Regions from separate parts of the Serratia sp. YWN4 genome, predicted to be linked through region 2. Evidence: predicted binding sites of a transcription regulator. Region 2 holds the regulator's gene; the other holds the start of a gene.
The links. Region 2 encodes Fur, which represses iron uptake genes when iron is present. Its sites were predicted from a motif close to ATAATAATGAGAACNACTATCAA; they were not measured.
Positions count from the first base shown of each region.

Region 1: fes (enterochelin esterase) is a predicted target of Fur. The motif match lies at 2,104-2,126, and genes of this name have one in related genera.

Region 1 is NZ_CM147696.1:3,713,170-3,717,347, reverse strand. It holds gene ACX9GT_RS17480 (TonB-dependent siderophore receptor) at 1-1,927, opposite strand, end outside; gene fes (enterochelin esterase) at 2,186-3,532, shown strand; gene ACX9GT_RS17470 (MbtH family protein) at 3,543-3,749, shown strand; gene ACX9GT_RS17465 (amino acid adenylation domain-containing protein) at 3,774-4,178, shown strand, end outside.
Region 2 is NZ_CM147696.1:1,529,978-1,534,155, forward strand. It holds gene ACX9GT_RS07170 (family 20 glycosylhydrolase) at 1-1,874, shown strand, start outside; gene fur (ferric iron uptake transcriptional regulator) at 2,067-2,513, opposite strand; gene fldA (flavodoxin FldA) at 2,843-3,382, opposite strand; gene ybfE (LexA regulated protein) at 3,645-3,932, opposite strand.

The DNA.
Region 1 (4,178 bases), 2.2 Mb from region 2:
CCTGCGTGGCTTGCCAGCTCAGCGTCGAGTTGATGGTGAACTCAGGAATAATCGACAGGGTATCTCCGGTAGTTTTATTCTTGTTCTCAATCATATAGGTCGCGTTGTTATTCCAGGCCAGGGTATCGCTGACCGGTACATTCAGCGTACCTTCCAAGCCCTGGATCACCGCTTTTGGTACGTTCTCCCAGCGGTAAATATCGGTTTTACCGTTGATGGTGGTGCCGGATGGGGTATAACCTGCTTCGATCTTGTTGCGGTAGTCGTTACGGAAATAGGTCACACCGGCCAGCCAACCCTCATGGTGGAATTCCAGCCCGACCTCTTTGTTAACGCTGTTTTCCGCCTTCAGATCGTCATTACCGATCAGATAACAGGCTCCGGCGCTGGCCGCACAGCCCTGGCCACGGCTGTACAGAATGTAGTTGCCGTTGTTCTGGAACAGGTTAGGGGCTTTGTAGGCGCGGGCGATGCCCATTTTCAGGGTAAAGTTATCGCCCAGTTCCTGTGACAGGTTGAGCGATGGGCTCCAGTTATCACCGGCTTCGGAATGATGATCGAAGCGCAAACCCGGCGTCAGCATGGTGCTGTCGGTAACTTCGGCATTGTTTTCGGCAAACAGCGAGAAGATTTTGGCTGAAGAGTAAGGATCGCGGTTAGTGCTATCCACCCCAGGAATACTGCCGCCTTCTGTCAGCGATTGGCTGGTAGAGGAGGGATCTTTCATCCGCTGCTGGTTCCATTCGGTTCCCAGAGTAGCGGTTTGCGGTACCCCCATGTCGAACGGAATGCTGATTTCGCTGTGCGCCAGGAAATCGTCCAGACGGGTGGTGTTGAAGCTGTCGCTGGAGAAGATCCCTTCGGTGCCACCAGCCAACCCTTCGGCCAAGCGGGTATTGCGGGTGCGCTCAAATTGCAGGTAGTTGGTGGTGCTGACCCCGCTGTCCCACGCGCCGCGATAATTGAGTGCATAGGTGGTGCGGTAAATACGGTTGGTTTCTTTGCCGTAATTGCTCTGGACCAGCGCGTTGCTATTGGTGTTCTGGGTATCTCTGGCGTACAGGTTGCCCTGGCGGCCATAAGCGTATTGGAATTCCAGCGATTGCAGGTGCGCGAATTCCCAGTGCAGCAGGGCATCGATGTTTTTGTCGATCACCCCTTCACGGCCAGCGGGCAGGGTATCGGCATAGCTGCCGGTACGTTCGGACTGGTGCCCTTGGTTGAGATCCCAGGCATCGGCCTGGGTTTTGCTGTAACCACCAAACAGCCGGAAGCTCAGTTGATCGCTCAGCGGGCCAGAGAGGCTGAAGTTGGTACGCTTAGTGGCACCTTCTTGCTTGTGCTGCGGCAGGTTGAAATAACCGCTCAGCGTGCCGTGCAGATCCTTGCTGGCTTGTTTGGTGATGATATTGACCACGCCACCCGCCGCGCCGTTGCCATAGCGGGCGGCTGCCGGGCCGCGCAGCACCTCAATACGTTCGATCATCTCCGGTGGCACCCAGGCGGTATCGCCACGGGTGTCACGCTCGCCACGCCAGCCTTGGCGCACCGAGTTGCGGCTGCTGACCGGCATACCGTCGATCAGGATCAGCGTGTTTTCCGGCCCCATTCCACGGATATCGATCTGGCGGTTGTTGCCGCGCTGGCCGCTGGTGGAGTTACCGGTCAGGTTGACCCCCGGCATGGTGCGGATCAGTTCACTGATGTCACGGGCCGGAGGGCGTCTTTTAATCTCTTCGGCGGTGATGGTGGAGACGCCGGGAGCCTGAAGGTTTTGTTTGGCCGCGGTGACCACCATGGTGTCTTCCGCAGCGCTTTCTGCTTGGTTTTCTTCCGGCTGTGCATTCACCGCAGCGGCAAATGCAGACGTGCCTAAACCTAACCCGATGAGTGTGGCTAAAGAGTAACGTGATAACTTGCGATTCATGTTGAGGTTCCTACCTGGCTACCCTTTTTGCAGCGTGGCTGAAGGGTTGGTTGTAGTTTTATGGTGTTGGTAAAAGTCACAACGGAACCCAGCAGTGGGTTTCCGCTCAATGGTTTGGCATCCGTCCCTGTTGAAGAATGCCTGCTCGGCTTACGAACCTTTACACACTATTGCAAATGAAAATAATTATCAATAGTATTCACTTTACCGTTTGTTTTGGCATGGCAGGCTATGCCAGCTACACAGTGAGTGGGTGTTTTGAAAACTGAACAACAGCCAGAAAGCAGTAGGTTATTAGCGAGCAAGCATGCAGGGAGCCACGGTTGGTGGCTGGAGATTGCCCGGCGCGGAACACCGCTGGTAGAGCCGCAGGGCAATGGGCGCTGGAAAGTGACGTTTCTTTGGCGCGATCCTCAAGGCTGTGAGTTTACCTCGGCCTACCGGCGCGTCTGGCTGAATATCAATTGCCTCACCGATCATCATCAGCCAGCGCCACCACAGAGCCTGCAACGGCTCAGTGGATCAGACGTCTGGTACTGGCAACGGGAACTGAATGCCAACTGGCGCGGCAGCTATTGCTTTATTCCCTGTATGGACGATCGTCCGCTCCCGCTTCACAGCAGTGATGCCCATGCCAACATGCATAGCGTTCGCCACTGGTGGCAGCAGGTGTTTGCCAATGCCACACAGGATCTGCTTAACCCTTATCGCGCCTGGCCCGATGCCGATGGGCATTTTCTCTCTGGTCTGCATATGCCACAGGCACCGCTTCAGCCAGCCTGGCGCGATTCTGATCGCTACGCCGTTGCCAGCGGGCGCTGCACGCCAGCCCCCCCAGCCAAACTGCAACGGCATACCTGGCACAGCCAGCGGTTAGGAACGGAGCGCCACGTCTGGATCTATTCCACCGGTGAAAGCCAGCCTGCTAACCGGCCACTGGCCATTTTGCTGGACGGCCAATTCTGGGCGCAGCAGATGCCGGTTTGGGATCCGCTGATGCAATTGACCCACGCAGGCAAACTGCCGGAAGCGGTATACCTGCTGATTGATGTGATTGACCAAAAACACCGCGCACAGGAACTGACCTGCAACGATGAATTCTGGCTGGCGGTACAAGAAGAACTGCTGCCGCAGTTGGCCAGTTGGGCACCGCACAGCACGGAAGCCGCCAGCACGATAGTTGCCGGGCAAAGCTTTGGCGGCCTGTCGTCGCTCTATGCAGGGTTGCGTTGGCCCGAACGTTTTGGCGCGGTGATCAGCCAATCCGGCTCTTTCTGGTGGCCGCGCCGCGATATGTTGCAGTTGCCAACGCTGCCTGACGACGCCTGCTGGCTGATGCGCCAACTGGAAGCGCAATGGTTGGGCGCACACGGTAAATTGCAGGTGTTTATGGAGGCCGGAGTGCATGAAAAGCTGATCCATCAGGTGAGCGATCGCATGGCCGATCTGCTGCGCGCTGCTGGGCACCGGGTGCAATACCGGGTGGTCGAGGGCGGGCATGATGCGCTGTGCTGGCGTGGTGGCCTGCTGGATGGTTTACAGGCGCACTGGGCGACACCCGCCGCCTTGCAAACTGCCGCGTTTGCCAACCCCCTTCACGCCTAAGGAGATCGTTATGGAAATCCTGAACCCGTTCGATGATGACAATCAGCGTTGCCGTATTTTGTGCAACGACCAACAGCAATACAGCCTGTGGCCGGATTTCAGTGCAATCCCGGCGGGTTGGGCCAGCGTTTTTGGCCCGGATACCCGTGGGCAATGCGTTAACTGGTTGGAACAACATTGGCAGGATATGCGGCCCGCATCACAGCGTAAGGCGTGATGAACGATAACAGGAGTCAGAACTGTGTCAGAAACCTCTATTTTACCCAGCGAGCAGCAGGTGATTGTTGAACTGCCGTTGGTCGCCGCGCAGCCCGGGATCTGGGTTGCCGATCACATTTCACCGTATGGCAATGCCTATGCGGTGGCCCATTACATCGAGTTGAACGGCCAACTGGATCAAGGTTGCCTGCTACGGGCGATCGCACAGGGTTTGGCGGAAGCCGATACCTTGCGGCTGCGCTTTGCCGAACGCGATGGCGTGCCGATGCAGTGGTACGACAGCACGCTGCCGATCGCTCCTGCCGAATGGCTGGACTTGCGCGAAGCGGCGGATGCCGATGCGGCGGCCAAGGCGCTGATGCAGATCGATCTGGCTTCTGAACTGCGGCTGAGCAGCGGCAAACCGCTGTATCGTCATATTTTGCTG
Region 2 (4,178 bases):
ATGCTGGTGGTTATCCAATCAAAACCGATATTCAACCGGGCGCATTTAAAGGCGATCTGGCGGTTCCAGGCGCTTACCAACTGAAGATTGGTGAGAAAGGGGCTGCGATCACCGGCTTCGATCAGGCCGGGGTGTTCTATGGCCTGCAATCCATTCTGTCGCTGATCCCGTCTGACGGCAGCAAGAAGATTGCCACGCTGGATGCCAAAGATGCACCGCGTTTCCAATACCGCGGCATCTTCCTGGATGTGGCGCGTAACTTCCACCATAAAGATGCGGTGCTGCGTCTGTTGGATCAGATGGCGGCCTATAAGCTGAATAAATTCCACTTCCACCTGACGGATGATGAAGGCTGGCGTATTGAGATCCCAGGCCTGCCGGAACTGACCGAGGTGGGTGGCCAGCGTTGCCATGACCTGAGCGAAACCACCTGTCTGCTGCCGCAATACGGTTCAGGCCCAGAGCCGCACGGTGGTTTCTTCTCCCGTCAGGACTATATCGACATCGTTAAATATGCTCAGGCACGCCAGATTGAAGTGATCCCAGAGATTGACATGCCTGCGCATGCCCGCGCTGCGATCGTTTCCATGGAAGCGCGCTACAAGAAACTGCTGGCTGAAGGTAAAGAGAAAGAGGCGAATGAGTTCCGCCTGGTGGATCCGACCGATACGTCCAATACCACCTCGGTGCAGTATTTTAACCGTCAGAGCTACCTGAACCCGTGCCTGGATTCATCCAAAAACTTTGTTGATAAAGTGATTGGTGAAGTCGCCCAGATGCACAAAGAAGCCGGTCAACCACTGCAAACCTGGCATTTTGGTGGGGATGAAGCGAAGAACATCCGCTTGGGTGCCGGTTATACCGATGTGAAGAAGCCGGAAGCGGGCAAGGGCATTCTTGATCTGAGCAAAGAAGACAAGCCATGGGCCAAGTCTGAGGTTTGTCAGGCGATCATCAAAGACGGCAAAGTGGAAGATATGGAACACTTGCCGAGCTACTTCGGGCTTGAAGTCAGCCAACTGGTGAAAGCGCACGGCATTGACAGCATGCAGGCGTGGCAGGATGGCCTGAAAGATGCCAAAGACTCGAAAGCCTTCGCGACTAAGAATGTTACGGTGAACTTCTGGGATACCCTGTTCTGGGGCGGCTTCGACTCAGCCAACGACTGGGCGAACAAGGGCTATCAGGTGGTGATCTCCAACCCGGATTACGTCTATATGGACTTCCCCTATGAAGTGACCCCGGAAGAGCATGGTTACTACTGGGGCACCCGTTTCAGCGATGAGCAGAAGATCTTCAGCTTCGCACCAAACAACCTGCCGCAAAACGCTGAAACCTCGGTTGACCGCGATGGCAACCATTTCACCGCCAAGAGTGACAAATCATGGCCGGGTGCTTATGGCCTCTCAGCTCAGCTGTGGAGTGAAGTTGTGCGTACCGACCAGCAAATGGAATACATGATTTATCCACGTGCTCTGTCTGTTGCGGAACGTGCCTGGCACCGTGCGAGCTGGGAGCAGGATTATCAAGCCGGTCGTGAATACAAAGGTGGCGAAACCCATCATGTCGATACCAAGACGCTGGAAAAGGACTGGCTGCACTTTGCCAACCTGATCGGGCAACGTGAGTTGGCCAAGCTGGATAAAGGTGGCGTGAGCTACCGTCTGCCAGTGCCGGGAGCACGCGTTGTTGATGGCAAGCTGGAGGCTAATATCTCCTTGCCTGGTTTGGCTATTGAATATTCTACCGATGGCGGCAAACAGTGGCAGCGCTATGACGATCGTGCTCGCCCGGCCGTTGCGGGTGATGTTCAAATCCGTGCGGTCAGCCCGGATGGCAAACGTTTCAGCCGTGCCGAGCCGGTAAAAGCCTAAGCCAAAACTCAGCCCATCTGCGTGTCGGCGGATGGGCTGTAGGTGTAGTCCGTGTCAGAAAGAAGTGCTGCAAGAGAGTGCAATATTTGGAATTATCATTTTCCCCGGCCTGTCCGGGGATTTTTTTGTCTGTAAATCGCAGGCACAAAAAAACCGCCATTAAGGCGGTTTCTCGATTCTGGCAGGCCAGAGTTATCGCTTGTCATGCAGCGTATCGTTTTCGCGGCAATCACCTACTTCACAATGGCCGTACAGGTACAGGCTGTGATTGGTGAGCTTAATACCGTGCTGTTTGGCGATATCACGCTGACGCACTTCGATAGGTTCGTCGCTGAACTCGATCACTTTGCCACAGTCCAGGCAAATCAGGTGATCGTGATGATGCTGCTGGGTCAGTTCGAACACGGATTTACCGCCTTCGAAATTGTGACGAGTCACAATGCCCGCATCATCAAATTGATTCAGTACGCGATAAACCGTTGCCAAGCCGATTTCCTCACCCATATCTATCAGTTTTTTGTACAGATCTTCCGCACTGACGTGATGGCATGCCGGATCCTGCAAGACTTCCAGAATTTTGAGTCGCGGAAGCGTGACTTTTAAGCCGGCCTTCTTCAATGCGTTATTGTTGTCAGTCATGCGGATTCAGTCCTGTTACTGTGCTAATCAAGTTGGGGCGTTTTCGCCTATGGCATTGGTCGGCACAAAAAGAATTAATTGCGTCTCATTATAGAACCGCTTGCTCTAAATAGAAACCGTCGGTTGTTAACAAAGGTATATCTGCACTATTGCATAAGGGTATATGCAACGTCTTGATGGATGGGATAAACCGATGCCGCAGTTTACCCTGATAGTGCGGGAAGTTACAGACTTGTAGCTTCTATTACTCTAATCCGTGATACCGATAGCAGCCCTGTAGCCGACACTATGCGCTTTGCAGGGCTTTTGTACAATATCTGGAGGGGGGCTTAGCCGACGATGTCGGCCAGGCTCAGCTCTTCGCTGATTTGTTTAACCCAGGCATCTACGCGTTCGTTGGTCAGTTCAGGCTGACGATCTTCGTCGATAGCCAAGCCGACGAAGTGATGGTCGTCTGCCAAGCCTTTAGAGGCTTCGAAGTGGTAGCTTTTGGTTGGCCAGTGGCCGATGATCGCAGCACCACGCGGTTCGATGATGTCACGGATGGTACCCATCGCATCGCAGAAATATTCTGCATAGTCTTCTTGGTCACCACAACCAAACAGCGCCACCAGCTTGCCGTTGAAGTCAATATCTTCCAGCGTTGGGAAGAAGTCATCCCAGTCACACTGGGCTTCACCGTAATACCAGGTGGGGATGCCGAGCAGCAGGATGTCGAAAGCTTCCAGATCTTCTTTACTGCTTTTGGCAATGTCGTGAATTTCAGCCACGTCTTTGCCATATTTTTGCTGAAGATTTTTCTGGATCATCTTGGCAATGTTTTCGGTATTGCCAGTATCGCTGCCAAAGAAAATGCCTACATGAGCCATATTGCAGATAACCTTTTTAATTCAGTGGATATACCTTTGGTGTTCGTGGGTTGCTTACCTGCAACGTCGAGCCTTTGGGTATCGTCTTACGTAAGATCAAGGCAAGAGTTCAACGTGGTGACTCTCTCTTACCGGTAAATAACCATCATGCCAGAAATGTGCTCTGGGGTTTTATCGCATTTATGCGATGCGGGGGGATCAGTACCAGCGGTGTTGATCCGGCGTCATCCTTAACGCCGCGCCGCGCGTGCGGCTGAAGAGATCATGATTCTGGCTGTTCTTCCGCCAGTTTTGCCAGCAGCATTTGCTCAATCAATTCGCTGCGACTGATATCGCGCTGATCCGCCAGTTTGTTCAGAGCATCCACGGCGTCTGCGTTGATTTTCAGCTCCACACGCCGTAATCCACGCACTTTGTCACGCCGTAGCTGATTACGCTTATTGATTCTAAGCTGTTCATCACGGGAAAGCGGGTTGGTTTTCGGTCGCCCCGGACGGCGTTCATCTGCGAACAGATCCAGCGTCGTGCGATCCGTTTGTTCTTTTGCCATTGTTGCGGACTACTGCAAGGGAGTTTGCATCAGAAAGCGTTTTCACACTTCCAGACGGTTCAGTTAACACCATTCGGGCCAATAAACCCTAAGCCAAATTTACCTCCAGCCAAGTGCTTGTTTGCACGTTGAACTGGGCGGCAAAATTATATCCCCGCAGGACCCAAGCTATAGCAGCTTGAAAGACGTCGGAAATAGCGCGCCATATTACCCCAGCAGATAGAGCAACGACAATGCTTAACTTAG